DNA from 3 places in the Blautia hansenii DSM 20583 genome. Region 1 is predicted to be linked to each of the others. Evidence: riboswitches for the same ligand, from Rfam matches in the RefSeq annotation. Region 1 holds a riboswitch; each other region holds the start of a gene.
The links. A riboswitch is a leader RNA that binds a small molecule or an ion and turns the genes downstream of it on or off. The one in region 1 is predicted to bind thiamine pyrophosphate.
Positions count from the first base shown of each region.

Region 2: linked by a shared signal. The riboswitch ahead of thiC (phosphomethylpyrimidine synthase ThiC) and the one ahead of thiS (sulfur carrier protein ThiS) in region 1 are both predicted to bind thiamine pyrophosphate.
Region 3: linked by a shared signal. The riboswitch ahead of thiE (thiamine phosphate synthase) and the one ahead of thiS (sulfur carrier protein ThiS) in region 1 are both predicted to bind thiamine pyrophosphate.

Region 1 is NZ_CP022413.2:2,611,539-2,621,919, forward strand. Features, by position in the region: gene CGC63_RS13220 (thiamine phosphate synthase) at 1-121, opposite strand, end outside; gene thiH (2-iminoacetate synthase ThiH) at 114-1,331, opposite strand; gene CGC63_RS13230 (thiazole synthase) at 1,342-2,118, opposite strand; gene thiF (sulfur carrier protein ThiS adenylyltransferase ThiF) at 2,120-2,749, opposite strand; gene thiS (sulfur carrier protein ThiS) at 2,754-2,951, opposite strand; TPP riboswitch at 3,229-3,330, opposite strand; gene CGC63_RS13245 (Rpn family recombination-promoting nuclease/putative transposase) at 3,526-4,392, opposite strand; gene CGC63_RS13250 (MerR family transcriptional regulator) at 4,465-5,289, opposite strand; gene CGC63_RS13255 (MATE family efflux transporter) at 5,369-6,697, shown strand; gene CGC63_RS13260 (ABC transporter ATP-binding protein) at 6,749-7,618, opposite strand; gene CGC63_RS13265 (hypothetical protein) at 7,623-8,282, opposite strand; gene CGC63_RS13270 (ABC transporter permease subunit) at 8,279-9,340, opposite strand; gene CGC63_RS13275 (HAMP domain-containing sensor histidine kinase) at 9,408-10,381, opposite strand, start outside.
Region 2 is NZ_CP022413.2:647,433-657,813, reverse strand. Features, by position in the region: gene CGC63_RS03190 (adaptor protein MecA) at 1-245, shown strand, start outside; gene CGC63_RS03185 (DUF1858 domain-containing protein) at 303-503, opposite strand; gene CGC63_RS03180 (4Fe-4S ferredoxin) at 677-847, shown strand; gene CGC63_RS03175 (MerR family transcriptional regulator) at 899-1,336, opposite strand; TPP riboswitch at 1,450-1,550, shown strand; gene thiC (phosphomethylpyrimidine synthase ThiC) at 1,632-2,939, shown strand; gene dnaB (replicative DNA helicase) at 3,017-4,345, opposite strand; gene rplI (50S ribosomal protein L9) at 4,365-4,811, opposite strand; gene CGC63_RS03155 (DHH family phosphoesterase) at 4,808-6,853, opposite strand; gene rpsR (30S ribosomal protein S18) at 6,964-7,227, opposite strand; gene CGC63_RS03145 (single-stranded DNA-binding protein) at 7,263-7,715, opposite strand; gene rpsF (30S ribosomal protein S6) at 7,838-8,125, opposite strand; gene CGC63_RS03135 (DUF951 domain-containing protein) at 8,227-8,415, opposite strand; gene CGC63_RS03130 (NAD-dependent protein deacylase) at 8,431-9,150, opposite strand; gene srtB (class B sortase) at 9,163-9,954, opposite strand; gene CGC63_RS03120 (hypothetical protein) at 9,951-10,381, opposite strand, start outside.
Region 3 is NZ_CP022413.2:1,623,926-1,634,306, reverse strand. Features, by position in the region: gene CGC63_RS08160 (sensor histidine kinase) at 1-1,680, shown strand, start outside; gene CGC63_RS08165 (response regulator transcription factor) at 1-5, shown strand, start outside; gene CGC63_RS08155 (extracellular solute-binding protein) at 1,673-3,343, shown strand; gene CGC63_RS08150 (biotin transporter BioY) at 3,444-3,989, shown strand; gene CGC63_RS08145 (DUF1284 domain-containing protein) at 3,986-4,411, shown strand; gene CGC63_RS08140 (bacteriohemerythrin) at 4,435-4,857, shown strand; gene CGC63_RS08135 (arsenate reductase family protein) at 4,872-5,225, shown strand; TPP riboswitch at 5,223-5,328, shown strand; gene thiE (thiamine phosphate synthase) at 5,424-6,080, shown strand; gene thiD (bifunctional hydroxymethylpyrimidine kinase/phosphomethylpyrimidine kinase) at 6,077-6,871, shown strand; gene CGC63_RS08120 (DUF362 domain-containing protein) at 6,948-8,072, opposite strand; gene larC2 (nickel pincer cofactor biosynthesis protein LarC2) at 8,270-9,241, shown strand; gene larE (ATP-dependent sacrificial sulfur transferase LarE) at 9,228-10,076, shown strand; gene ylxM (YlxM family DNA-binding protein) at 10,118-10,381, shown strand, end outside.

The DNA of each region.
Region 1 (10,381 bases):
GTAAAATCAATGATTGCGGTCTATGTCTGCATACAATTTCTATCTGCTCCGGAAAAGGGCGAGTACACAGCTTTCGATTTGACACTGCAATTACATTCTGAAATATTTCTTCTCTACACATACACATAATCCGCCATAACCGGCTGCAAATTCAATTTTTCCAAATCCTCATATACCTGCTCCACAGAACGAGTATCGGAAATCTCAAATTGCTCGTCACCCTTATCTGCCATTTCTTCTACATGCTCTCCAATTCCTGTGCTGACGCCGGCAGAAATCTTATTGGCTGCAATCTTCATCAAGTTATCTCTTACACGTTCACATTCCCTTGTAGACACGGTAATACTTGCAAAAGGCATAAACAAACGATATGCACATACCACCTGTAAAAGCTGTTTTTCATGAACGTCCATAGGATTAATTTTATCATTGTTGATAATCGGACGCAGTCTGGGGCAGGAAAAAGCGATTTCTCCATGAGGATATTTTTTCTGCAAAAGCCATCCGTGCATTCCTGTGGCAAAGGCATCTTTTCTAAAGTCGTCCAGCCCTAAAAGCGCCCCAAAGCCCACACCTCTCATGCCGCCCTTCAAAGCTCTTTCCTGAGCGTAAAAACGATAAGGGAATATCCTTTTATGCCCTGCAAGATGAAGTGTTTCGTATTTATCAGAGTTATAGGTCTCCTGAAAAACAGTCACATAATCAGCTCCGCACTTATGCAGATAAGCATACTCATCTGCGTTTACAGGATAGATTTCAAGACCAATCACTCGGAAATATTTTCTGGCAATTTTACATGCTTCTCCTATGTATTCTACGGTGGATTTACTCCTGCTTTCTCCTGTCAGAATTAAAATTTCCTGCAAACCGCTTTTGGCAATCGCAGCCATTTCCTGCTCAATTTCCTCCGTATTTAACTGTGCTCTTTTTATCTTATTATGGCAGTTAAATCCGCAGTATATACAGTAATTTTCACAGTAATTTGCGATATAAAGAGGGGTAAACATAGCCACGGAATTACCAAAATATCTTTCCTTTTCCACCTTCGCACACTGAGCAATTTCTTCCAGCAAAGGCAGTGCCGCCGGTGACAATAGCGCTGCAAAATCCTCCGGTGTTTTTCTTTCGTGAGACAATGCTCTCTTTACATCTGCTTCTGTATAAGTTTCATAATTGTAATTCTCTACATAATTTAAAACCTTATCTAAAATATCAGACTCCAACACCTCCATATCCGGCATATACTTCATGTGGTCAATCCTGTTTTTCTTCTGATGCTCCTTGATTTCATCACTTAAAATGCTTTCATTTATATGATTTTCCGTACTCATTTTCTCTCTCCTAATCTTCTAAATATCCAGTAAGCGGTGAAGATGCACTGCCGCCTTTTTCTTTTACTCTGCCAAGTCCTGACAAGTACGCACTTCGTCCTGCTTCCACTGCATTTTTAAATGCCTCTGCCATAAGAGGAACGTCTCCGGCTGTTGCAATGGCTGTATTTGCCATAATTGCTGTTGCTCCCATTTCCATTGCTTCACATGCCTGAGAAGGTCTTCCGATGCCTGCATCGACAATAATCGGAAGTTCAATTTCGTCAATTAAAATCTGAATAAATTCTTTGGTACACAGCCCTTTATTAGAGCCGATAGGTGCTCCAAGAGGCATAATGCAGGCAGCTCCTGCACTCACCATATCTCTGGCTGCGTTTAAATCAGGATACATATAAGGCATTACAATGAACCCTTCCTTAGCCAGAATTTCTGTTGCTTTTGCTGTTTCATAATTGTCAGGAAGCAGATATTTGCTATCTCTCATAATCTCGATTTTCACAAATTCGCTTTGACAGATTTCTCTGGAAAGACGGGCAATACGAACAGCTTCCTCTGCATTTCGTGCCCCTGATGTATTGGGCAAAAGCGTTACATTCTTTGGAATATAATCTAAAATATTGGCAAGTCCTCCCTCATTTGCACGGCGAAGCGCCATGGTAACAATCTCTGCTTTTGCCTGCTCCACCGCTGCCTGAATTAATTCCAGAGAATACTTCCCTGAGCCCAAAATAAATCGTGATTGAAATTCGTGATTTCCTAATTTCCATGTATCTTTTCTTGTTTCCATTTTATATATCCTCACTTTCAATAATTAACTTTGTAATCAAATTTGCCTGATGTGCTGCACAAAGAGCAACACGAGGCGCCATAAGCCCCCTACCCGGCACGGACTGGGAAACTCCGTCTCCACAAATATAAAAGTTTTTTCCCACCTTGCGTGTCTGTATCTCATTACTTTTTCCATATCCTGCCATGCCGTTGCCTGCCACCAGCACTTTATCGGGAAAATATTCCCGAATTCCGTTTACTAGCATTGCTTTCTGTTCTGCGCGGTCGAAAGCTTCACAAATATATTTATCTTTCTGAAATAGCCGAGGAATATCCTCCCCTTTTACTTTTCTGCAATCTGTCTGAATGTCCAAATACGGATTAATATCCAGCAAAATTTCTTTCAAAGCCTCTGTTTTTTTCATACCAATATGTCTGAGAAAATAATACTGTCGGTTTAAATTCGTCAAATCCACCTCATCAAAATCCAGCAGATGCAGATGTCCAACACCAATTCTGGCAAGAGATACGGCTATATTAGAGCCTAATCCCCCAAGTCCTGCCACCGCAACCTGTGCTCTCCATAATTTTTCCTGCACAGCAGTTGAATGACGGCTGCAAAGAGCTTCCCAGATTTCTCTTTCTTCCACTTTATCAGCCCCCTCCCACAAAGCTCACAATTTCAAGTTTATCTTTACTGCGAAGAATTGTATCCTTATATTGCTGTTTGGGCACAATTTCTCCATTTAATTCTGCCGCAATATAATCCAAACAATATTGGCGTTCCCTTACAAGTTCTGCAAGAGAAATCCCCTCCGGAATATCTTCCGGTTTTCCATTTAAATAAATCATCCTTTTCCTCCTTTTTATAAGAAAGATTGCGCAATAGCGCAATCTCCGCGCGCGAGCGGTTCACAAAATGATAATTTCACTTCCGCGAGCTGCGCATCCTTGCGGAGCATTTTTTATTACATAGGACGCAATTTCCTATGTAATAAAAAAGAGTTCACGAAAAAATACACCCGCGGTGGTGCACCCCTTCATGAACTCTCATTCACTCTCAACTTCTTCGGTAAACAACATTTTCCTATAAAAAATAGAAAAGGAAATCGAAGAACCCGATTTCCTAAATTTACCACTTCTGTATCCCTACGTTGGCATTATCCACATCAGGTTTATGGGTCGAAGTTCGCAACTTCCTCTCAGCCTGTATACAAGCTCCCCTGTTTTCTTATTGATGTAACTATAAAACTTTTCTTTAAAATTGTCAACCGATTTTTCCGTGTTACAAAATTAAAAATAGAATTCCTCTGCTTTTTTGAAATTTTGCCGAAACGGCATTGAAATGTTTTTATTTGCCTGCAAATCTTAATTTATAAGACTTGCAGGTTTATTTGATTTGATTTTGAATTAGTATTTTTAAATATTACATTTTAGAAATGAAATCATCCAGTGATTGAGATTTTAAAGCTATCTGCATCCAATTTCTAATCACTTCTATATCCTGCTGTTGATGTAAAGTTTTCAGAAGATTTTCCGGCAATTCTCCAAATCTGTTTAATGCCATCTGGAGCATTCCTTGCGCTTCCTCTAATTGTCCGGTTTTCCTGCCTTCTTCTCTACCTTCTCTGCGTTCATCTTTTAACAATAATTCCAAAAGCATAAATCTCTCCTCCATTTCCCTACTTTCCCTGATATGGGTGACCGATTTCTGCACTTGTCTTACATAATCATCCTGAAAGTCCTTTTGACTTTCTTTTAAGTCTGCATGCACGAATTTCAGAAAAGAAACCAATTCTTTCGGCACTTCTTCTGCATTTTCTCCACGAGTATTCAAAAACATAATACAGCGCCCATCTTTTAGAGAAGCTTTTTCTGTTTCCTCACAAGCTGTCCAAAAAGTATAACGATACTTTCCTTTCCCGAAAGGGTCGAAGTCACATAGGAAAATCACATAACTGTCGGGCAGTTCTGCATATTCGCAACCCTTTAACAAAAGCTCCATATCCATCTGACTTTGATAATAACGACTTCTGCGTCCCAATGCAGGCTGTTTTAACACCTGCATTTCTATATTATAGCGGGTATTATTTTCATCTTTCGCATAGACGTCTAATCGCACCCCTTTATATTCCGGATGATAGACAATATTTTTCTCTGTACTGATTTCTACATGGTCCACTTTCATGGAAAGAGCACGTTCTAAAAAGCCTTTGCAGTTTTCTTCATCTGACATCACTGCTGCAAACATAAAATTGTTTTTGATTGTAAGATTTTTTAATAAGGTATTCATATTTTTTCCTCCACTTTACAGAGGAATTCTATGAAATATAGTATAGCAGATACAGAAAAAAGTTGCCAGCCTCTATTTCATTTTCTCTACCTGACAGCTTATCCTGCACACATAATCTTTTTCTTCCTGCACAGTCAAGCTGTCCAATACACCGTCCTCGTAAAAATATCCACCTAATATCAATTCATGTTCCTTAGCATATTGCAACATTCTGGAGTATGTCTCCCCAACATTTTTCCAACTTCCTTTATGATAAGCACACAAATAATTCCCGGCTTCTCGAATGCTATACCCTATCTTCTTTGGCTTTGTATCCAGCATTTGATAAAAAACATGGTAATTATCAAAAACGCCCTGCTCGATATCTTCTTTTTCCTGACGATAACCTATGGGATAAGCACTTTTTATCCCATGCTCCATACAATAATCCCATAGCTTACCAATGGCTTTTGCCCATGCTCTGTCATCATTTTCCTTAACACTTCTCTCTACTAAATAACGCTGTGGTTCTTGACGGATGGTAATTTCATCTAAATCTTTCTGTAAATTTTGGTGTATCAGTTTACTCTTTTCTGTAATCCAGTTTTTTACTGATTTTAAATGTTTGATGCGGTCACTGATTATCTGCTCTTCATGCCGGAAAAGCTGTAAAAACTGTTCCGGTGTGCGGTTCTGCATATACTCCTGAATTTCTTCCAGTGTCATATCCAGCTCACGTAATACATAAATCACGTCCAAAACCTCTAACTGCGCTGCTGAATAATAACGATAACCATTTTCTCTATTCTTAATTTCAGGAGAAAACAATCCAATTTCATCGTAATAAAACAGCGTGTGCTTAGATACTCCTGCCAGCTTGGCAAATTCTCCTGTACTGAAATACATTTTCTTATTCATAACAAAACACCTCTTGACTATCGTGTTACTCTATACTTTATTATATCTTTTAGATAAAATTTTACAAGGAGTTATTTGTATGTCAAATTCAATTGCAAAAGATTTTAAATTCTTTTCTCTGCTGCGCTTTGCCTTACCTACTATGGTGATGATGATTTTTATGTCTTTATATTCCATTGTAGACGGCATTTTTATTTCAAGATTGTTAGGAACTAATGCCCTGTCTGCTGCCAATATTGTATATCCCGTTATCAGTATTGTCTTCGCCGTAGGCATCATGCTCTCTACGGGAGGCAGCGCCTTAATTGCAAAAAAATTAGGGGAAGGAAAAGAAAGGGAAGCACGGGAAGACTTTTCTTTCTTAACTCTTGTAAGCTTTCTTTTTGGTATTGCCATCCTGCTTATTGGTAACATTTTTATCGAGCCCATTGTTCGAGCTTTAGGTTCAACAGATGCTCTACTTCCTTATTGTGTAGATTATTTAAGTGTTTCCCTGCTTCTTGCACCTGCTGCCATGCTCCAGATGATGTTTCAGACCTTTTTTGTCACTGCCGGAAAGCCACTTATCGGGCTGATGCTTACCATAAGCGGTGGTGTGGCAAATATGATTTTGGATTATCTCTTTATGGGACCTTTCAATATGGGAATTTCCGGAGCTGCTCTTGCTACGGGAATTGGAGAACTGATACCTGCTGTAATCGGACTTTTTTACTTCCTTTTTACCCGCCATTCGCTCTATCTTACTAAGCCGGTAGTTCGTTTTCAGGTACTAAAAGAAAGCTGTTTTAATGGTTCTTCCGAGATGGTTACAAACCTGTCTACGGCTGTGGTCACTTATCTTTTTAATATCACTATGCTGAAATTTCTGGGCGAGCCAGGGGTTGCGGCAATTACCATTGTGCTGTACGGGCAGTTCCTGTTTAACGCTCTCTACATGGGATTTTCCATGGGAGTTGCACCTGTAATCAGCTATAATCATGGAAGCCAAAATCTGCCTCTTTTAAAACGGATATTTAAAATCTGTATTGGCTTTATCAGTATCTCTTCTATTCTTATTACAATTATGGCGCTTGTGTCCTCACCTGTAATTGTAGAAATTTTTACACCGATTGGTAGTGCCACTTATGATATTGCCAAAACAGGATTTTTCCTTTTCTCTATCAACTACATATTTGCAGGAATAAATATTTACTCATCCTCTATGTTTACTGCATTTTCAGACGGAAAGGTATCTGCGCTGATTTCTTTTGTTCGTACTTTTGTTTTAATTGTACTCAATATTCTGCTTCTCCCATATCTTATTGGAGTAAACGGAGTATGGCTTGCAGTACCGGCAGCAGAATTTATGACTCTGTTTCTTTCTGTTTATTTGTTTTACAAGAAAAGAGATGTTTACCATTATCTCTAAAAAACACCCGCAGGTTTCATTAGATAAAACTTGCGGGTAATCAAAAAATTTCTATTTATTCATCAAATATATATACGCATCTTCCAATGTAACTTCCCCCTGTGTACATTGCACCTCCGGTTTTTCCTCACTGATAACCCTTATCATATATCCGCCGTTTACATACTGTTTGGTTGAAACACGATAATTTTTTTCGATTTCCCGTGCCTGTATATCGCTTTTGGCAAAACAATTCCACACGCATCCATCTGCCGTAGAAAGCATCTCTTTCATGTCTCCACTGTAAAGAATATTTCCCTTTTTCATAACTGCAAGCTTACTGCAAGTTGCTGCCAAATCTTCTACTACATGCGTGGAAAATAAAATTGTGCGGTTCTCTGAAAAATCCACCAATAAGTTTCGAATACGAATACGTTCTTCCGGATCAAGCCCTGTGGTAGGCTCATCTACAATCAAAAAATCAGGTTCATTTAAAAGTGCCTGTACCAGTCCTACTCTCCTTTTCATACCTCCGGATAACTGTCTCATTTTCTTTTTTCTGTGTTCTGTAAGGCTTGTTTTCTCCAGATAATATTTTATTCTTTTCTTGCATTCCTGCTGTGGTATACCGGACAATTCCCCCATATATTCCAGACATTCCTGTACGCTTAAATTGGGATACAAATCGATTTCCTGCGGCAGATAACCGATTTTCTGCTGTATTTTTTCATAATTCCCTTCACTGTATAAAATACCATCTAAGGATACCGTTCCGCCGGTGGGTTTTAATACTGTGGTAAGCACACGCATCAACGTAGTTTTTCCTGCTCCGTTTTCACCTAAAAGTCCGTAAATCCCATTGGATATTTCCAAATTTATATGGTTTACTGCCGTTACTTGGTTTTTAAAAGTAACGGTCAAATCAGCAATTTTAATACTCATATTCCTATCCCCTTTTCTCTAAAATTTTCTTTTGCAAAAGTAATAAAAGCATTGCACATACAGCTGTTATTATTTTTCCTGCTGCCCATTTCCACTCTGTCAGCTCTGAAAATTCGCAAAATTCATAAGAAAACGGATTCCACACTCCCAGCAATTCTCCTCCTGCTTTCGACACCAAAAACAGCCATACAAGAAACAGCATTCCCATTCCGCCCCATATACTTTGCAAAAGATTACATACAGTTACAGACAACACACTCCAAAAAAATATAGTAATAAAAACAACTGTGCAATATAGCAAAAACAGAAAAATTTCCGACCTTTTCTCATCCAAAATCACTGGTCTTTGCCAATAAAACATCCCATAAGTCAAAATAGAAATCGCTGTCAGATATCCTATCTGAGCCATAATTCTTCTAAGAATTGCGTGATATTGGTTCTTTATAGAATAAAGGCGAAACACCTCTCTGCGCCTGCATTGCTTCTCTATGAGATAGGTATCTGCACAAAATACAAGCGTTAAAACTGCCATCTTTCCGTCAATTGCCGGTCCGATTTCATTGACGTAAACAACAGAATGAACACAGCTTAAAATCACAATAAATGCCAAAGAATATCCTATTTTATACACGGGAAGACTGATTTTTAAATCTTGTTTCATCATATTCGCCTCCTCTTCCATAAATATACCGTAATACAAAATAAGAATACTGACGCTATCAGCAAAAATGTCTGATTTAGCAATACCATTGGAGGCGGTGTAGTGTCAAAAAAGTTTCCGGGAAAACGTACCATAATTGCCAGTGGTCTACCTATATAACTGCCGTTTTCTCCTATTCTTAACATATTAGAATAAAGCATATAGAGTATCAACATAGGAACCGCCGGTATTGGATTTCGGAACAGCAAGGACACAAGCCCGTAAACACTGCAAATCATAACCATATTGGGTAAAATATAGAACACCGTGGACTTTAAAAAGTCTAAGGGATGAGCCGAAAATCCTGCTTGATAACCAGCAATTTTGCACAAAACAAAAAATCCTACGTTCAATAAAATCAGCACAAAAAGCATCAACAAAAACCCACTGACCGTCTTTCCAAAAATATATTTCCAACCTTTTATAGGCTTTGTATGCAGAAGCTCATAAGTGTTCTTTCTCATATCCTGCATGAATAAAAATGCCAGAAAAACCGTTGCAAAAAATCCCATATAAAGTCCTACATAATCTGCAAATTTTCTGGAAAAATAATAAGAAAAATCATGTTCATCCAGTCTTTCCCGGATATATTGATTGATTTCCTCCCTGCTGCCTGCATGGTATTGAAAATCCTCGTAAGCATACTCTGCTCCGTAATACTTGTAGTTATCCTCCAAGTATTGACACGCTTTGTCAATCTCCATGTCTTGTATTTCCTGTATCACCAAAGTCGCCTCAGCTTCTGACATTTCAAAATCCTTCATAAGCGAATTGAAAATAGAATTTTCCCAGAGTTTCCGCTGTTTTTCAGGTGTTGACGGAACATATCCATCCATGATATCTCCCTCCCAATCCCAAATTTTTCCCTCTTCTGTGGCAAGTTTCTCATCTTTTTCCACATAATGAATGGTTAAATAGGGAACCAACAACCGATAAACTCCTATAAAAACTACAAGAATTCCCACCCAAAATACCGGGTTTTTTAAATAACTTTTTATTTGTCTTTTGATAATTGCTTTCATGGTTTTCACCTCATTTCTTTTTCTTTAAAGAAATCATAAACCAGAAAACACAACAAAATAACAATAGTTATCCTTCTTTAAAAACTGCCTTTACCTTTGCCCCTTCTCCTCTATTCTGCTCTATATACAATCCCCCTCCATGGCGCTCACAAAAAACTCTGCTGATATACATTCCCATGCCAAAATGTTTCAAATCATCCTTAGGATTAGAGTGATAAAATGCCTGTGTCACTTTATCGGTATCTTCCTGAAATCCGGTTCCGTCATCTTCCACCGTAATCACAAGCCTTGAAAGCTCTGCTGAAATAATTACTTCCACGCTTGTTTTTGCATACCGAAAAGCATTGGATAATAAGTTTTGAACAACTTCTCTTACCATTTCCTCATCTACAAAAGCTGTTTTTATTTCTCCTTTTATCATAATTTTGCACTGCTTTTCTGTTTCTTTTTCGAGAATTTTTATTTCCTTTTCCAGATTTTTTCCTAAGCTTTCAAGCTCTACTTTCTGATATATCGGCTCTCGTTCCTCCAATCTTGTCATTTTTCGCATGGTCTCAATGAATCGGTTCAACCGCTCTATCTGCTTCATTCCTTCGAGAAGGATTTCCTCTGTTTCTTCTTTTTCCATTTCTCCTGTTAGTAAAAATTCCAGCAGCATTTCCTGATACCCCTTTAAGACAGCCAAAGGAGAACGTATGTCATGAGCAATGGCAGCTCTTAATGCCTTTTCGTCTTCAATCATTCGCCAAAGAACTTTATTATTCTCCTCCAACTGACTTCGCATTTTCTCGAACTCCTGACACAGCATCCCCATTTCGTCCTGATTTTCGTATGTAATATGAAATTCTAATTCATCTTTTGCAATCAGCTTGGATGCTTCCTTTAATTCTTCGATAGGCTTTTTCAGTTTGTTTTTATAAAATATTCCTACTGCCACAATGCTTCCCGCAATACTCCAAAGCAAAATACCGTATGTTTGTAAAAAATCACAAGTTTCTGATATGTGCCAGTCCATTTTACTCATTTCTTCTCTGCTTGGTC
Region 2 (10,381 bases), 1.1 Mb from region 1:
CAGCTCACGGATTAAACAATTTCTTCCAAGGCTTTAACTCCCTGTATAAAGACGAAAGGGCAGATACCTATTCTCTGCTTCTTCATCAGGATCAGACCTCACCGGAGGATTTCAACCGTGTTTGCAATATGCTTTCCGAATATGGCAACGGCAAAAAGCTGTCACCTGCCAGAGAAGCATTTCTTGCAGAACACAAGGGATGTATTCTCTCTACCGAAGCTTTACAAAAACTGACACTAATCTAGGATGCTAAAAGGAGTTGTTATATCCCTGTAACCCGGGATACAGCAACTCCTTTTTCATTATTTATTTTCTAAAAAATCGTTAATCTGAGCAACTAACATATTTCCGTCAATTCCGTGAACCATAGCTGCCTCTGCAATGCTTTCTCCCTGTGCGGAAGGGCATCCGATGCAGTGCATGCCTGCTCTCATGAGAATTGGAACAATGTTTTCATCTAAACGGATTAACTCACCGATTGTCATATCTGGTGTTACCTTCATGAATATTTCCTCCTTGTTCTGTTTTATGAATTTTATTATAATCTCTTTCCTCCTTATGTTCAACTCTTTTTCTGCATTGTTTCTAAATTAAGACTTGTATTATAGAAGTAAATATATTAGAATACAGCTAAGAACTGAATTCTTAAGTTCAGAATATAAAGGAGGATATAATCATGGCATACGTAATTACAGATGAATGTGTAAGCTGCGGAACATGCGCTGGCGAATGCCCAGTTGAAGCTATTTCCGAAGGTGATGACAAATACGTTATCGACGCTGATACATGCGTTGACTGCGGAACATGCGCTGGTGTTTGTCCAACAGAAGCTATCGTTGAAGGCTAATATTTTTTAGAAAAGAGGCAGAACTTTCAAAGTCCTGCCTCTTTCTTTTTCTCATCTTCTCGAAAATATCCCTTTCTTTTTGGAATTTTTCTTTTCTAAAGCAGCCGCTACCTCACGCCTTGACTGCTGATAATTACGAATTCTTTCATCCAGCTTCTTATATCTGTCTTCTCCTGTTTTTTTCTCCTTTAACTGCGCCTTTACAAGCTTGCTGATAATCTCCATAAATTCCGGGGAAATCCTGCTCTCTTTTTCCTGCTTCTGATAAAAAAGCTCCGCCAGTTTTCCGATTTCTTTTAATGAATATCCTTTTTTCTTTAGTTCCTTAATACTCAAAAAAACCTGAATATCCCATCGGGTGTAGTATCTGTGTCCCAACTCGTTTCTCTTAATAGGAAGCTTCATTTCTTCCTCCCAGTACCGCAGTACATGAGATTGAAGCTCTAAAATTCCCACGGCTTCAGAAACAGAGTAAATGGTCTCCTGCATACCTTAACCCCTTTCTCGCTTTCTCTTAATTATTATAACAAACACACTTTAAATTGCAAGAAAATACGTTCGACAAAAACATTGACAAGTCCCCACCGCAGTGCTACACTGAGAAAAAACAACCAGGGAGCCTTAGGGCTGAGAGGAAGTCTGACTTCGACCTGTATTACCTGATTTGGATTATGCCAACGTAGGGAGTTTATACCAGCATTTACAGTGTCCGTATACCCTTTTTTGGTACGGGCACTTTTCTATTTCGGGGAGTTTTTTAATAAAATAAGATTGGAGAATGAATATGACGTACACAACGCAAATGAATGCCGCACGACAGGGTATCATCACCAAGGAAATGGAAGCTGTGGCTGCAAAAGAACAAATGGATGTGCAAAAGCTTCGTCAGCTTGTGGCGGAAGGAAAAGTAGCTATTCCTGCCAATAAGCTGCATACCTGTCTGGAGGCAAACGGAATTGGCTCTATGCTGAAAACAAAAATCAATGTCAATCTGGGAACTTCCAGAGACTGGAAGGACCTTGATATGGAGCTTGAAAAAGTAAACGACGCAGTAAAAATGGGCGCTGAGTCTATTATGGATTTAAGCTCCTTTGGCGATACGCAGAAATTTCGCCGCAAATTAACCTCAGAATGTCCTGCAATTATCGGTACTGTACCGATTTATGATGCTGTTGTCTATTACCACAAGCCGTTAAAGGAAATCACTTCCGAAGAGTGGATTAATATTGTGGAAATGCACGCAAAAGACGGCGTAGATTTCATGACTATTCATGTAGGTATCAATAAAAATACCGCTAAACGCTTTAAGGAAAACAAACGCCTTACCAACATTGTTTCCAGAGGAGGCTCTATCATCTTTGCATGGATGGAAATGACTGGACAGGAAAACCCGTTTTACGAGCACTACGACCGTATTCTGGATATCTGCCAACAATATGATGTTACTATGAGCCTCGGTGACGCCTGCCGTCCCGGCTGTCTTGCTGATGCAGGAGATATTTCTCAGATTGAGGAGCTTGTTACTTTAGGCGAACTGACAAAACGCGCATGGGAAAAAGATGTTCAGGTTATCATTGAAGGACCGGGACACATGCCTTTAAATCAGATTGAAGCAAATATGAAAATTCAGCAGACCGTATGTCAGGGCGCACCTTTCTATGTGCTCGGACCTCTTGTAACCGATATCGCTCCCGGCTATGACCATATCACTGCTGCTATCGGAGGTGCAATCGCTGCCACCTACGGCGCTTCTTTTCTGTGCTATGTAACACCTGCGGAGCATCTCCGCCTTCCTGATGTCAATGACGTAAAAGAGGGGATTATTGCATCCAAAATTGCCGCTCATGCCGCTGATATTGCCAAAGGTATTAAAGGCGCTGCCGACTGGGATTATGAAATGAGCACTGCCAGAAAAAATCTGGACTGGGAAGAGATGTTCCGCCTTTGCATTGACCCGGAAAAAGCAAAACGCTATCGTGCAGAGGCAAAGCCGGAAAAAGAAGACACATGCAGTATGTGCGGGAACTTCTGTGCCGTAAAAAATATGAATCGAATTTTAGATGGAGAAATTGTAAATATTTACGATGAGTAAAATGTCTCATTAGCAACCACAAAAAGACCACCCATAAACCTTAACAGGAGGAAGGGTGGTCTTTTAAAATTATATTCTTATTTTTTCATATTCACAAACTTTGTATAGTTCGGCAGCCATACCAGATTTACTGTTCCGATAGGACCGTTTCTCTGCTTGGCAATAATAATCTCTGCTATGTTTTTATTTTCGGAGTCTTTATTATAATAATCATCACGATAAATAAACATAACTACGTCGGCATCCTGTTCAATAGCTCCTGACTCTCGAAGGTCAGAAAGCATTGGTCTGTGGTCAGGACGCTGCTCTACGGCACGGCTTAACTGAGAAAGCGCTACAACAGGCACGTTCAACTCTCTGGCAAGCGCTTTTAAAGAACGGGAAATCTCTGAAATTTCCTGCTGTCTGGACTCACTTCTTCCGCTTCCTGTCATAAGCTGCAAATAATCGATAAAAATAACTCCCAGATTATGCTCCATCTTATACTTTCTACACTTGGAGCGCAGCTCTGAAATAGAAATACCCGGCTTATCATCAATGATTAAATTGGATTTGCCTATAATATTTGCGCCTTCAATGAGCTTTGCCCATTCTTCATCCTCCAGATTACCTGTTCGGATGTTCTGTGAGTCTACCTTTGACTCCAATGCCAGCAGACGGTTTACCAGCTGTTCCTTTGACATTTCCAAGCTGAAAATCGCCGCTGTCACATCATTATGAAATGCCATATACTGAGCAATATTCAAAACAAAAGCTGTCTTTCCCATAGAAGGACGAGCCGCTACCAAAATCAAATCAGAGGGCTGAAAACCGGACATTTTATAATCTAAGTCAATAAAACCTGTGGGAATACCGGTTACACTGCCCTGACTTCTGGAGGCTTTTTCGATTTTCTCAATGGCGTTTAGCACAACCTGACGAATGGGAACAAACTCCTCACTGCCTCTGTTCTGTACCAAATCAAAAATTTTCTTTTCTGTAACCTCTAAAATATCCTGCATCTTTTCTTTCCCCAGATAACAGGCGTTTGTAATTTCTTCTGTGGTCTTTATCAGCTTTCTCAGCATAGATTTTTCTGCCACAATTTCCGCATAATATTTTACATTTGCGGAAGTAGGCACGGCTGACAGTAAATCCCTTACAAACTCCATGCTGGAAATCTCAGGCGGCAAGTCTTTTTCCTTTAACCTCTCCTGCAAAGTAATCAAATCCACTGCCTTGCCTTCATCATGAAGCTCAATCATTGCCTCAAAAACAATTCCGTACTGCTGCTGGTAAAAATCCGCTCCTGTAATAATCTCAGAAGCTTCTACAATGGCATCTCTGCTCATAATCATAGAGCCGATAACCGACTGCTCCGCTTCCGGACTGTGAGGCAGAATTCGCTTTATCAGTGCTTCTTCCATGTTGGTGAAGACTCCCTTCCTATGCTTCCTTTACCACAACCTTAAGCTGTGCAGTAACCTGTGTATGAAGCTTTACAGGAACCATGGTTGTTCCTAATTCACGAATTGGATTAGAAAGCTGCATTTTTTTCTTATCAATATCATATCCTAACTGCTTTGTCACTGCTTCGGAAATTTCTTTCGTGGATACAGAGCCAAAGGTTCTGCCGTTTTCTCCCACTTTAATTGCCAAAGTTACCTGCTTTGTCTCTAATTCTTCTTTAAATTCTTTTGCAGCCTGAAGATTTTCTTTTGCCACTTTTTCTTCATGCGCTTTCTGAAGTTTTAAATCGTTAATGTTTTTTGCTGTTGCTTCCACACCTAATTTCTTAGGGAAAAGCATATTTCTTGCATATCCGTCGCTTACGTTTACAATTTCACCTTTTTTTCCAAGAGATTTTACATCTTCAATTAAAATTACTTTCATACCTCTATATCTCCTTCTTTTATCATCTTGTCAATGGTATTTTTTAACTGTCGGATACCTTCCTCTACGGAAACTCCCGGAAGCTGTGCGCCCGCCATGTTAATATGACCGCCGCCGCCCATTTTTTCCATAATCAACTGTACATTTACTTCATCAATGGCTCTTGCGCTGATATAAATCTTGCCCTGATAATCGGTAAGCACAAAGGTCGCCTTAATACTGTCTACATTTAAAAGCTCATTTGCCGCCTGAGAAGCTACAACCGTGGGACTGTCAATACCTTCACTTGGGCAAACCGCAATGGCAAAACAATTCTTGTAGGTTTCCACATGACGAATTGCCTCTGCCTTGGCACGATAGGATTTCACATCGTCACGGAACATTTTCCGTACTCTGGTAACGTCTGCGCCGCAGCGGCGGAGAAATGCTGCTGCTTCAAATGTACGAACTCCTGTCTTCGCTGTGAAATTATTGGTGTCAATAATAATACCGGAATAAATCGCATCTGCTTCAATATTGTAGATTTTAATATCATCAGAAAAATACTGAAGGATTTCCGCTACCATTTCGCAGGAAGAGGAAGCATAAGGCTCAATATAAGACAATACAGCATTTTGAATAACCTCGCTGCCCTGTCTGTGATGGTCTAATACCACAATGGTCTTTGTCTTGTGCAGAAGCTCTTCACACTCTGTATAGCTTGGCTTATTGGTATCTACTACTACTACTACGGTATTATTATCTACAATTTCTTTTGCTTCATCACTGTCTACAAACATATCCTCATCATAGTCAGGATTATCTCTGAAATTTTCAATAATCGGACGTACCGACATTGTCGGGTTGTTCACAACAATATGCGCTTTCTTGTTTAAGGATTTTGCCGCTCTGTAAATACCGATAGCTGCGCCGATGGAGTCCACATCAGAAATCTTGTGTCCCATAACCACAACTTTGTCCTTACTTACCATAAATTCCCGCAGCGCATGAGCTTTTACACGAGCCTTTACACGAGTGTTCTTTCCTGCATGCTGAGACTTTCCGCCAAAGTAAATCATCTGGTCTCTGTCCTTAATAACCACCTGATCACCGCCACGCCCCAATGCCAAGTCAATGGCAATACGGGAATATTCATAATTCTGCGCATAAGTAGGTGCGTTGATACCAATACCGATACTGACCGTAACTGCCATATCATTTCCGATATTTACCGTCTTTACGTCCTCTAAAATATTAAAGCGTTTCTTTTTCAATTCTTCTAAAGAGCTCTGACGCATAACAAGGATAAATTTATCCTTTTCCAGCTTTTTAATCAGTCCGTCTACATCATTAAAATATTTATTCAGCTTTCTTTCAATCAAAGCAACCAAAAGAGAACGACGAACTTCTTCCACGCTGTTTAGCGCTTCTTCATAATTGTCCAGATATAAAAGACCGGTAACCAGTTTTTCATCTTCTTTTTGTCTAATATATCGGTTTAATTCTGTTTCATCAAATAGGTACAGGGCAATTAAATCATTTTCCTGTGCCAACTCCACAAGACCGGACTCCTCCAAAAGCTTATCCATAGAAATCACACGCATCACTGCCTTGTAATCTCTTTCGCCATATTGAACAGCGACCTCTGAGTCCGCTTCCTTTGGAAGCTTATCCTTTGTAATTTCCGGAAAAAGAGTGGCAATGGATTTGCGATACTTCTTGTTCTTTCCTGTAAGCTTGGCAAATTCCTCATTCAGCCACAAAATCTTTCCGTTAGAGTCCAACAGGGTATACGGTACAATAAATTCATTTAATAAATTCTTCTGTACCTGTCCGTATTGGGTTGCAAAGGAAATCAATTCATTCATAATGCCGGCACGGCTATGAAAATATAAAAATACCACAATCAAAATATACGCAGCCACAAAAACACTTACCAGCGCACCTGCTTTTACGCTTACCGTAAACACTGCAATATTCATGATTATAAGTAATGTCCCTAAAAGAATAGGGAACTGCATATATATTTTCAACTGTCCCTTCATCTTAATTTTTCCATTCATCTCTCCACCTGCCAATACAAAAATTAAATAGCAATTTAAAACATTATACCATTGTTTTTCCTTTTGTACAAGCAAAAAGCACACTGCCGAAGCAGTGTGCCAAATATCAATTAGTCCTGAACGTAAGGCATGATTGCCAAATGTCTAGCTTTTTTGATTTCTACTGTTAACGCTCTCTGATGTTTTGCACAGTTTCCTGTAATTCTTCTAGGAAGAATTTTACCTCTTTCAGATACGTATCTTTTCAGTTTGTTAGCGTCTTTGTAGCTGATTTCGTTATTTTCCTGTCCACAGAATACACAAACTTTTTTTCTTCTGCGTCCGCCTCTTCTCTTCATTGGAGAATCCGGTCTATTACCTTTTTCGTAAGCCATGATTGTTTACCTCCTATCAATATTGCCGCCGCTTTTTAGCTAAATGGCAGCTCTTCGTCAATTCCATCCGGGATATTCATAAATCCATCTGCGGATGCCATACTCGGAGTTGGTGTCGGTGCAGGCGCTCCCATGGAAGCTACCTGTCCTACATGACTGTCACTTACAGCTTTGCTTTCTGCAAATTCCTGTTCTTCTACTACAACATCAGTTGTATAGACTTTGTTGCCATCTCTGTTTGTATAGCTTCCTGTCTGAATTCTGCCGCTTACTACAATGCGGATACCCTGACGGAAGTATCTCTCTGCAAATTCTGCTGCTCTGCCGAAAGCAACACAGCTGATAAAATCAGCAGTTGCCTCTCCGTCTCTTTTGAAACGTCGATCCACAGCTAATGTATATCTGGCAATCGCCATTGAATTCTCTCCTGCGGAATATCTCACCTCAGGATCTCTTGTTAAACGTCCCATTAAAATTACTTTATTCATCTAATCACCTCATTATACTTAATAAATAACTGCCTGTTCTCTCGAAGCCCAAAGCCCGTAAAACGGCTTTCGGTGCACTTGATAAATCTGAATTTTAATGTTTGTTTGTGCTGTCGAAAGAATTAAGCTTCTTTTTTAACAACTAAATATCTTAATACATTGTCCATAATGCGAATACGTCCTTCAACTTCTGCTGGGCATGCAGCATCAGACTCGAACTGGATGAAGTAGTAATAACCTTCGCGCATTTTCTGGATTTCGTAAGCTAATCTTTTCTTGCCCCATTCTTCAACTTCTGTAACTGTTCCGTTGTAACGAGCAATGTAATCTTTTGCTTTTTCCACTACTGCTGCACGAGCTTCATCATCAATTTTTGCATTTACAACTAATGCTAATTCGTATTTGTTCATGCTTGTTGTACCTCCTTTTGGTCTTTTGGTCCCCTGATGAGCAGGGAACAAGGATAATAATATATCACGATTTTCAATTTTACCATAAGGATTTCCATTTTTCAAGCTTTTTTTCGTAAATCTCTGGTATTTTTTTCTACCAGCCTTCTGGAAAGCATGACCTGATGTCCGCACCCCATACATTTTAAGCGAAAATCAGCTCCCACTCTTAAAATTTCCCATTCATTACTTCCGCAGGGATGCTGTTTTTTCAGTTTTACAAAATCTCCCACTTCATAATTCAAACCCATTTTCTGTCACCTCATCTATTTTATTTGCTCAAACACCTCTCCGATTGGGCGGTTAATCACAAGCTCCGCCATTTCATCCTGTGGTGTTTTGTCACGGTTGATTACAACCAGATGCTTTCCGCTGAAATAATCTATCAAAGAAGCTGCCGGATAAACAGAAAGAGACGTTCCTCCTATAATCAAAGTATCCGCATGCGCAATGGCATGGATGGACGCATTTACAACCTCCTGATCTAAAGCTTCCTCATAGAGTACGACATCCGGCTTGATAATACTGCCGCATTTGCTGCATCTGGGTATTCCCTTGTTCTTTTTCATATAGGCAAAATCATAAAAGCTGCGGCACTTTACACAATGGTTGCGATAGACGCTTCCATGCAGCTCCAGCACATTTTTGCTTCCTGCCATCTGATGGAGATTGTCAATATTCTGCGTCACAATTGCTTTTAATTTTTCCTGTTCCTCCAGTTGTGCCAGCTTTTTATGAGCTGCATTTGGCTTTGCTGTGTCGCACAGCATTTTTGCCTGATAGAACCGATAAAATTCTGCCGGCTTTCTCCGGAAAAAAGTATGGCTTAAAATTACTTCCGGCGGAAAGTCCCATTCCTGATGATACAAACCGTCTACACTTCGAAAATCCGGAATTCCGCTTTCCGTGGAAACTCCCGCCCCTCCAAAAAATACGATGTTTTTGCTTTCATCAATAATCTGTTGCAGTTTTGCTATCTCTCCCATAAAAATCCCCTCCTAATATTCTCCTTCTCGCTTCGCCTGTACAACAAAGCGGGTAGCGTCATTTCCTGTACAGGTAGACAGTGTGATAACTTTATCTTCTTTCGTGACTTCTGTCCCAAAATCCACCAAAGACTGCTGCTTCATACTGTCAAGATAGCTTGCAAACTGCTCGTTCGCCTCCGGAAACAGCGTATAAGTCTCTCCCGCTGCATCTACCACATGACTGGAAAAAATCTCATAACGATACTTCTTGTCCGGTGTGCAAATCCAGATATATCTTCCCGGCACAGAGTCCTTATCTTTAAAATATTTCCTTAGCAGTCCGAACATAGAACCGTTTTTCATATTATGTCCGTAAATAAGAGTGTTGCAGTCCTGAAAATCACTGCGGTTGGTATAATCGATAAAAATTGCCCCTGCTGCGTTGGAATTTTTCTCAAAAGTATGCTTTAAATAGTAGGAATTATCTATTCCTTTCACAATGGGATAACTGATTTCCGTTCCTTCTATCTGTATCCAGCCGATAATATCTTCATTGATTGCTTTTAAATTTGCCCAATCCACCTGCGGCGGTGTAGGCTTTGGCATTTCCTCCCCTTCTAAAGGCTCTTGCGTTTCTCCCTCAGACTCTGTTGTGGTGACATATTCTCTTACCCTGTTATACTCATCTGTTCCCTTTTTGTATTCTAAAAATATTTTAGCCAACTGTGCGGCAGAAAAGAGAAATACCGCCAATGCTGCAAACATAATAATTGTGCGGATAACGTCTCCTGCTGTTCTTTTTTTCTTGTTTTTTTTACTCATAAATCCTCCTGCTGAGAAATAGTATTTTCATAAAAGGAAGCGTAATCCTCACTTACAATCCCTTTACTTGGGACAAGCATGACTGTCATATCTCCCGTGTCTATCTGTGTTCCTTCGGGCAAAACCACATTTCGATAATACACAGAAGTATAAAGATTTCCTTCTGTCTGCATAGGCTTCAGCCAAATAGACATCTGAATTTTATCCTTATAGCTGTAAGTAAAAGTCCCCTCTTTTTCACCGACTGCTTCTATATCATAAGTTCCTGCCGCAAAATCTCTTCCCGCCACTGCTTTTCCGATTATCTGTACCTGATTGGTAAGGGGATTTTCTACTCTCTCTGTAAGATTTTCCACCTCTGCATCCCAACTGAAAAATCTCATATTCGAGCCGCTTACCCGCACTAAAGTACCCTCATAAAGAGGAA
Region 3 (10,381 bases), 990 kb from region 1:
TATAAAGACCTAAAATACCGTTATAAGCTGACCATTATGATGATTTTATGCAGCCTGATACCGGTATGCGTCATCAGTGCTTATACCCAGATGAGAACGATACAGATTATGCGGGAAAAGGAAGAAAGCGGATTAAAGCAGGTGTTGGAGCAGTCTGTGGACAGCATTGATAATCGGGTGCAGATTTATACAAATCTGATAAATTATTTAACCTATTCCTCTGACTTACGGGAAATTATGGAGAAAGAATATCGCTCGGATTATGAGGCATATCTGGCATATACAGAGATTGCTGATCCACTGTTTACCATGCCGCAGCTATACCACGAGGAAATCAGAAGCATTACATTATATGCTGAAAACATTCAGGTAGAACATGGCAATACCTTAGCTCCTCTGTCTGTGGCACAAAACCAGACCTGGTATTCTAAAATCAATGAAAAGGGTACGGTGCAGTGGCTGGTAAAGCAGGGAAATAAAAAAGAAATTCTGGCAGTGCGTAAGTTTTATCGGCAGGACAGCATACAGGCAATGCTGGTTTTGACCTTGGATTACAATAGGGTATTAGAGCCTTTTGCCGATTTGCTGACGGAAAACAGAGGGGGCTTAATCTTAGACGAACAAGGAAATGTGGTGTATTCCGGATACCGCATGGATGCCCCTTATAAGCCGGATAAAGAAACTTCTCTAAACTATTTAAAAGAACATTATGTATGTATAGAGAAAAAAATAGAAGATACGAAATGGAATTTCTGTCTTTATCAGCCAAAAGAGGAGCTGGAGAAATCGGTTTGGACATTGCTTCTTGGAAACATTCCTGTGCTGCTTCTCTGTCTTTTGCTGATTTTACTTTTGGGATATTTTTTCTCAAGGAAAATGGTAGAACGTTTGGAACAGCTTACAGAAAATATGAACCAGATTAATCTGGGGCTTCGTAAAGTTACGGTGGTGAGCCAATCTAAAGATGAAATCGGTGTGCTGGTGCGTACCTTTACCAGAATGATGGATGAAATCAATAAATTGATTTCTCAGGTATATGAGGCAAAAACTAAGCTGCAAAAAACAGAGATGAAAGCCCTTCAGGCGCAGATTAATCCTCATTTTCTCTACAATTCTCTTTCTATTATTAACTGGAAAGCCCTTGAGGCAGACAATGAGGAGATTAGCCGGATTACGCTGGCATTGTCTACCTATTATCGCACCAGCCTGAACAAAGGAGAGACTATGACAATCGCTGCAAACGAAATCCGAAATATTGATGCCTATCTTCAAATTCAGCTTATTATGCACGACAACAGTTTTCAGGTTATCAAAGAAATACAGGAAGATGCTTTAAGCTACTCTGTGCCCAAGTTGATTTTACAACCGTTAGTGGAAAATGCCATTGAGCATGGTTTAGACGTATCGGAAAAGGAAGAGAAATGGCTGAAAATTTCTGTCTGCAAAGAGAAAGATGCCTTAATTATGGCAGTGGAGGACAATGGCATGGGTATGTCAGAGGAACAGGCAAAGTCTATCATCACTTATCGTTCTAAGGGATATGGGGTACGCAATGTCAATGACAGAATAACACTGCTTTACGGAGAGGAATATCATTTAAGGGTAAAAAGCCGTCAGGGAGAGGGATGCCGAATAGAGATTGCTATTCCTGTCAATAAGGAGGAAAAACGATATGAATAAAAAATTATTTTGGGGCATTGCTGTGGCAGCAGTGATTGTCTTTAGCATATTGTTCTTTCCGTGGAAAAAAGAGACTGCTAAAGAAGAACCTCCAAAAACGGATAACAATGCAAAATGGCAGGAAGCAGAGCATACTCCTTACGGAAAATATCCGGAAACAGTCACCTATACGCTGGGGAAAATATCCGGAGGCAATCACTCTAATCTTCCGGCAGGAGATACTTATGAAGACAACGGTTATACACGTTATTTAAAGAAAATGCTGAATATTCAAAACAAGGATGTATTTGAACTGGAGGATGGAAATCAGTATGAGGAAGCAGTAGAAATCGCCATAAAGGACAACAATTTACCGGACATTATGGTGGTGAAAGGGCAGGAAACCGTGCAAAAGCTGGCAGAGGCAGGCATGATAGAGGATTTGACTGAGGTTTATGAGGAATGTACCACATGGCGCATTAAAGATATGTATGCCAGTTATACAGACGCACTTTTAAATTCAGGAAAGTATGGGGGAAAGCTTTATGGATTTCCGGATACGGTTATCGACCACGGTCCAACGCTTCTGTGGATGCGAAAAGACTGGATGGACAAGCTGGGGATGGAAGAACCTGCCGACATGGACGAAGCAATGAATTATATTTTAGAATTTGTCAATCAAGACGCAGCCGGAAACGGAGAGACTATCGGCCTTGCCTGCACGCCGGAGCTGGTAGCCGGAAGCAGCGAAACCTATTCTGCTGACGGAATTTTTTCGATGTTTCATGCAAGTCCCAGAAAATGGGTACAGGATGCAGAGGGAGAAATTGTGTACGGCTCTGTGACACAGGAGTGTAAGGCAGCACTGGAATACCTGAATACACTGTATACAAAAGGCGTTTTGGATAAAAAATTTCTTTTACGTACCTCAGAGAATATAGAGGAGCTAATCAAAAATGGGAAATGCGGAGCTTTTTTCGGAAAATGGTGGGCGCCGAATAATCCTCTGATGGAGTCTTATGATTATGATAAAAATGCGGAATGGACGCCTTATTTCTTTACAAAAGAGGATGAAAATGTATTGCAGGAGTATGAAACCTTTGAGGACAGACTTTATGTGGTGGTGCGAAAAGGATATGAGCATCCGGAAATTGTGGCAAAGTATATCAGTGTGATTTTTGATTATTCCCGCTATGATGACAAAGAGGCAAATGAAGTAAATGAGTATTTTTCATTAAATGTAGACCCTACGGCAAGACCGTTGAACATTAACGTGGATTATCGGGATACACTGTATCAGACAACGGAAAATATTCGAAATGCGCTGAACAAAGAAAAGCCGTCCTCCTCCTTGACAGGGCTTGAAAAGTCTTATTATCGTACGTGTAAGGCTTATTTAGACGGAAATCTGACTACGGCAAATGCCTGGGCCGCCTATACCTCCCGTATTACGGCAGTAGGCACACTGGTGGACTTGAATTTTAAAAGCCGTCAGCCCCTGCCTCTTTCAGGAGAAGGCTTAAAGGTCGGAGAAGACCTTTTGAAATTGGAGCAGCAGACCTTTATACAGATTGTCTGTGGTGAAAAAACGGTGGGCTATTTTGATACTTTTGTGAAAGAATGGTATGCAGCGGGAGGAAAGGATTTTACTCAAAAGGCTCGCACAGCAGCAGAAAATGAATGATTGTAAACCTAAAAATAAAATATAGTTGACAATTAAAGGCGGATTGTGATACGATACCTTTGCAAAAATAAGGACAGAAGAAAGGTAACGAAAAATGATAATGGCAAAAGAAAACAACAAAACTTATGATTTAGTGTATATTAGCATGTTTACGGTATTAATCGCAATCTGCTCATGGATTTCCATTCCGGCAGCAGTTCCTTTTACCTTGCAAACCTTAGGCGTTTTTCTGGCAGTGGGAATTCTGGGCGGTAAAAGGGGAACGATGGCTGTTTTGGTGTATATTTTACTGGGAGCTATCGGAATTCCCGTTTTCGCAGGCTTTTCTGGCGGAATTGGTGTTCTTACAGGAACAACAGGAGGCTATATTGTAGGATTTCTGGCATCCGCTCTTGTGATGTGGGGTATGGAACGTGCTTTCGGAAAAGGAAAAAAGATACAAATTCTCTCTATGCTTGTAGGATTATTGGCATGCTATGCAGTAGGAACCTTATGGTTTATGGCAGTATATACTCATCAGACCGGTGAAGTGGGAATTTTAGCAGTTCTGGGCTGGTGCGTATTTCCGTTTGTGATACCGGATATTTTAAAAATTGCTTTGGCGGTAATATTAAGCGGAAGATTAAAAGGAGCAGTCAGAAGATGAAACAGGAAGGTTTGAAAATCAGGGCACATCATGGTATGTGCCTTCATTTTTTTGAAGGAAAAGGATATAGTAATGAATTTACGGCTCACATGCAGAAAATTTATGAAGAAATGCAGAAAAATCCAGAGGTCGAGGTGGTTGCCTGTGGGGATGAAATCTGTAAAAAATGCCCGAATTTAGAAAACGGAGTCTGCAATACATGGGAGCTTGTTCTGCATTATGACAGAGAAGTTCTAAAATGCTGCGGGCTGGCTGAGGGAATAAAAATTTTCTGGAATGATTTTGCAAAGCTGGTGGAGGAGAGGATTATTTCTTCAGGAGAACGTCAAAAGATATGCGGAAATTGTCAGTGGTCGTCTATATGCTCAAAGAAAGTAGAAAAAAGCCTATTGGAAACTGAAAAAAATTGTGTTACACTATAAAAAAACCACTGGAGGGAAAGAAAATGAGAGCAGAATTTGATGAAACATTAGTAACCGGAAATGAAATGATTGATGGACAACATAAAGAACTGATTGAACGTATTAACCAGCTTTTAGAAAGCTGCGAAGACGGACAGGGCAAAGTGAAAGCAATTAAAATGTTGGATTACTTATTAGATTATACAGAATTTCATTTCAGCGCAGAAGAAAAATTACAGGAAGAAATTCAGTATCCGGGAATCGAAGAACATAAAGTAAAACATGCAGAATTTAAAAATGCTGTAAAAGAACTTCAGGAAATGCTGGAAGAGGAAGAAGGACCGACAGAAGCGTTTGTAGCTCAGGTTAAGAAAAATGTAGTAGATTGGTTATTCGACCACATTAAAGGCTTTGACCGTTCTGTGGCAGAATATAAATTTATGGCTTCCAACGCAGACAGATTATAATTAAGAGGTTGTATATGATATTATTTGTAGAATATCCCAAATGCAGTACCTGTCAGAAGGCAAAGAAATGGCTTGTAGAAAATCAGGTGGAATTTGAGGAGCGTCATATTGTAGAAGACAATCCTTCTAAGGAAGAACTCAAGGCTTGGTATGAAAAAAGCGGACTTCCTTTGAAGCGTTTCTTTAATACCAGCGGAATGAAATACAAAGAATTGAAGCTAAAGGATAAGCTGCCTGCTATGACAGAGGAAGAACAGCTTGAGCTTCTGGCTTCAGATGGTATGCTGGTAAAACGACCTGTGCTTGTAGGGAATGATTTTGTCCTTACAGGCTTTAAGGAAAAAGAGTGGACAGAAAAATTAAATTAAAGTCAGCAGGGGAGTCCGTGGGCGGGCTGAGAGGAAGTTATCAACTTCGACCCTTTAACCTGATATGGGTAATGCCAGCGTAGGGAGATGAATGTGAAAACCGGGAAACGTGCAGGCGTTTTCCGGTTTTTTACTTTATAGCTGTAAATGCTGGAAATTCACAGTCATTATAATATAAAAAACAGGATAGGGGAAAAAATGAGATTAGAAAGAAAAAATATGTGTTTATATGCAGTTACGGATAGAAGCTGGATAGGAGAAAAGAGTTTTTTGGAGCAAATTGAGGATTCTTTGAAGGGTGGAGTTACTTTATTGCAGCTTCGTGAAAAGAATTTAAGCAGGGAGGAGTTTTTAAAAGAAGCACAAGAAGTGAAGAAATTGACGGACAAGTATGGTGTGCCTTTCATTATCAATGATGATGTGGAAATTGCATTACAGGTAGATGCAGCCGGTGTTCATGTAGGACAAAAGGATATGGAAGCAGGAGAAGCCAGACAAAAGCTGGGAGCAGATAAAATTTTGGGAGTGTCTTGTCGCACTGTAGAGGATGCAAAAAAAGCAGAACAAATGGGAGCAGATTATTTGGGAGTAGGGGCTATGTTTGCAACTTCTACAAAAACAGAGGCAGAAGTAATTACAACAGAACGTTTGAGGTCTATTTGTCAGGCAGTAGCTATTCCGGTTGTGGCAATTGGCGGCATTAAGGAAGAAAATATAACAAAATTAAGGGACTGCGGTATTTCAGGTGTTGCAGTGATTTCAGGAATTTATGCTCAAAAAGATATAGAAAGTGCTTGTCAGAGATTTTTAAAGCTGTCAAAGGAAATTACACAGCAGGAGGTAAAAGAAAAATGAAAAAAGTATTAAGTATTGCAGGTTCGGATTGTAGCGGAGGCGCAGGAATTCAAGCAGATATCAAAACTATTTGTGCACATAATATGTATGCCATGACAGCGATTACTGCATTAACAGCGCAGAATACTACAGGTGTTTATGATATTGTGGAAGTATCTCCGGAATTTATAGCAAAGCAGTTGGATTGTATTTTTCAGGATATTTATCCGGATGCTGTGAAAATCGGAATGGTTCCAAATAGCGAGATTGTCTGTGTTATTTCTGAAAAATTACGGGAATATCAGGTGAAAAATATTGTAGTGGATACAGTTATGGTATCGACAAGTGGAAGCAGACTGATGCAGCAAGAAGCTTGTAAAGTGATGAAGGAACAGCTTTTTCCTTTAGGAAAAGTATTGACACCTAATCTTTTTGAGGCTGAGGTTCTTTCGGGAATAGAGATAAAGAGTCAGGAAGATATGGTATTGGCAGCAGCAGAAATTGGAAAATATACGCAGGGAGCAGTTTTGGTAAAAGGTGGACATTTGACGCAGGGAGCAGATGATCTTCTCTATGAAAATGAGAAAGAAATCTGGTATTGCAAAGAAAAAATTGAAAATCCCAATACACATGGTACAGGCTGTACTCTGTCTTCTGCCATTGCATGTAACCTTGCCAAAGGGTATTCTTTACAGGAAAGTGTAAAAAATGCCAAGGAATATCTCACTGGAGCCATTGAGGCTGGACTGGATTTGGGAAAGGGCAGAGGACCACTTAATCATCTCTATAATACAGTGGTAATAAAGAATTAAAGATATTTATAATAATTTAAAGTGTGCTTTATTTATGGTTCCTAAAAAAATAAAGCACACTTTTTTTGATAAAGTATTATTTCACTGTAATAAGTTTATATTTACTGTTTCCAATTCCGATTTTTTCTCCATGAGAAATAGCTGTTTCCCAACAGGTTTCAGGGAAAATGCTATGGAAGTGGTCGTGATTGTGGCAAGCTCTTTCTTCTTCACTGCAATCTCCCAACATACTGTTAGAAAGAACAGGTTGAGCATTTACGGCTTCTGCACAGGCCATATCAAGAGCTACGGGATCGAAAGAAGCAAACATTCCTACATTTGGAACGATGGCAGCGTCATTTTCTCCATGGCAGTCACAATATGGAGATACATCGATTACCAGACTGATATGGAAATGAGGGCGATTGTCAATAACTGCCTTTGTGTATTCTGCAATTTTGCAGTTTAAGATTTCATTTGACTCGTCAGAAGCAGATAAAATTGCATCTTTTGGACAGACACCAATACATCTTCCGCAGCCAACACATTTATCGTGGTTAATGGTTGCTTTTTTATTTTCAAATTCTGGAGCGTCATGGGCACAAATTTTTGCACACATTTGACATCCAACGCATAAATTTTGGTCTACGTGAGGTTTTCCGGCAGAATGCATTTCCATTTTTCCGGCTCTGGAGCCACAACCCATTCCGATGTTTTTTAAGGCACCGCCAAATCCTGTTGATTCATGTCCTTTGAAGTGGCTTAAAGAGATAAAAACATCTGCATCCATAACTGCACGTCCGATTTTGGCTTCTTTTATGTAAGTGCCGCCCTCTACAGGAACCAGTGTTTCATCCGTACCCTTCAGACCATCTGCAATGATAATCTGGCAGCCTGTTGTAGTTGGATTAAAGCCATTTAAATTGGCACTGTCTAAATGGTCGAGAGCATTTTTTCTTCCTCCTACATATAAGGTGTTGCAGTCTGTGAGAAAAGGTTTTCCACCTAATTCTTTTACTATATCAGCAACTGCTTTAGCATAATTAGGGCGAAGAAATGCAAGATTTCCAGGTTCCCCGAAGTGCATTTTAATAGCAACATATTTGTCTGTAAAATCAATATTTCCAATTCCGGCAGTTTTGATTAATCTTTGCAGTTTTGTGAGAAGATTATCGCCGTTTTTCACTCTTAAATCTGTAAAATATACATTTGATACTTCCATTTTCAATCCTCCTGTTATTTATGAAAAGATGCCTGACGAATTGTTTCGTGCTGTGCACTTTTGCTATTCTGGCAGTATAAAAATATTTTATCATTGGAAAAACCAAGATACAATATAAAAATATGGATTTTCTTTAGACTGTTCAGGAAAGTGGAAATGTGATAAAATTTACTGAAAAACGATGAAGGGATAAAAAGATGGGGAAAAGACTTTATCTGACATGTAGAAATGGGTTAAATTGTAATGTTTTAATACAAGCTTTAACAAAACTGGTAAAACAGCAGAACTTATCTGTAAAAAATAAATTAAAAGAGGAAACTGAACAAAGACTTATACAGGTCTATGATTTATTAGAAGAAGCAGGAAAAGACAGAGAAGAAGATAAAAAGCAGCAGGAGGAACTGGGGAAACTATTAGATGCACTGGAATGTGAGAAAATCTGTATTTCTTCTCTTACTGAAGGAAATAATGAAGAAACTCTTGAGGAGAAATCTGTTTCTATTTTTCATATTTTACAGAGGTATCATATTCCTATAGAATTGCAGCCGGAAAAGGGAGAGCTTTTAAGCCTGGGAATTGTCTGTTTTCTGGCTGTTTTCGGAGAATGGAAAACAGAAAAAACACCCGGTTATTTGGTACAGACAATTATAGAAAAAGGTGATAAAGACAGTGTAATAAAACTTTTGCTGTGTTCGGATACAGAAATTTCAGAAAAAGCAAAAGATACGGTACAGGTTTTAGAAACGAATGTGGATGACTGCAGTGGAGAACAATTGGGGTATGCCATAGAGTGTTTAATGAAAGCAGGCGCATTAGATGCTTCTTGCTTTCCTATTTATATGAAGAAAAACAGAGTTGCTTATATGCTGCAGGTATTATGCAAAAAAGAGCAGCAGGAAAAGCTGGAAGATATTATTTTTCGAGAAACTACCAGTATAGGATTACGCAGATACGAAGAAAACCGTAGAATTTTGCCCAGAACTTTTAAAGAAATCCAGTTAAAAGACGGACAGAAAGTAACTGTAAAAGTATGTGAACACCACGGGCAGAAATTTTGTTATCCGGAATTTGAAACGGTAAAAAAGGTGTGCGAAGAAACAGGCAGAGCTTACAGAGATGTGTATGATGAAGCATCTGCCGTGGCGGGAGGATATTATGAAGACCTATGAAGAAAAGAAGCGGGACTTATATGAAAAAATGAAAGAATACACAAAAGAAGATATTTGTATTGCTTTTTCGGGAGGCGTGGACAGCAGTCTTCTTTTAATGCTGGCAAAAGAATGTATGAAGCAACAGAAAAAAGCAGGGAATATTCATGCAGTAACCTTCCATACGGTTTTGCATCCGCCCTGTGATTTGGAAATTGCTCAAAAAGTAGCAAAAGAAGCCGGTGCGGTTCATAAAGTGGTTTTTGTCAATGAATTAGAGCAGGAAGAAATTCGGTTTAATCCAAAAGACAGATGTTATCTTTGCAAAAAAACTTTATTTCAGAAGCTTTTGGAGTATGCGAAAAGTCAGGGGATTTCTGTTGTCATGGAAGGAACAAACGAGGATGATTTGCATGTGTATCGTCCGGGATTAAGGGCAATCAAAGAGCTGGGAGTATTCAGTCCGCTGGCAGAAGCTGGATTTACCAAAGAGGAGGTAAGAAAACTGGCAGAGGAGCTGAGCGTTTCTGTGGCAAGTCGCCCGTCAACACCATGTCTTGCCACAAGGCTTCCTTATGGAACAGAAATTAAAACAGAAGCTTTGGAGAAAATTGCTTTAGGAGAGGAATATTTAAAAAAACAAGGCTTTTCCGTAGTACGAATAAGACTCCACGGAGAGATTTGCAGAATTGAAATTCCAAAAGCAGACTTTGGAGCTTTTTTGGAAAAATCGCAGGAAATAACAGAAGCTTTGCAGAAAAGAGGATTTCAGTATATCACTTTAGATATACAGGGATTTCGAAGCGGAAGTATGGATGAATTCAGAAATGAAAAGTTGTCAAGAAAAAATACTTGACAGAGTAAAAAGTCTGTTGTATGATAAGCAAGGTGATGCGAATGGAGAAATTTGTAGAGCAGACTTTACTGTATGATTTCTATGGTGAACTGCTGACAGTTCATCAGAGAAGAATTTATGAAGATGTGGTCTTAAATGACTACTCGCTCAGTGAAGTAGCTGACGACTTGGGAATTAGCCGTCAGGGAGTACATGATAACATTAAGCGCTGCAATAAAGCTTTGCAGGATTATGAGGCAAAGCTGCATTTGGTAGAAAAGTTTTTAAGTATCAAAGAAAAAGTTCATCGTATTCACGAACTGAGT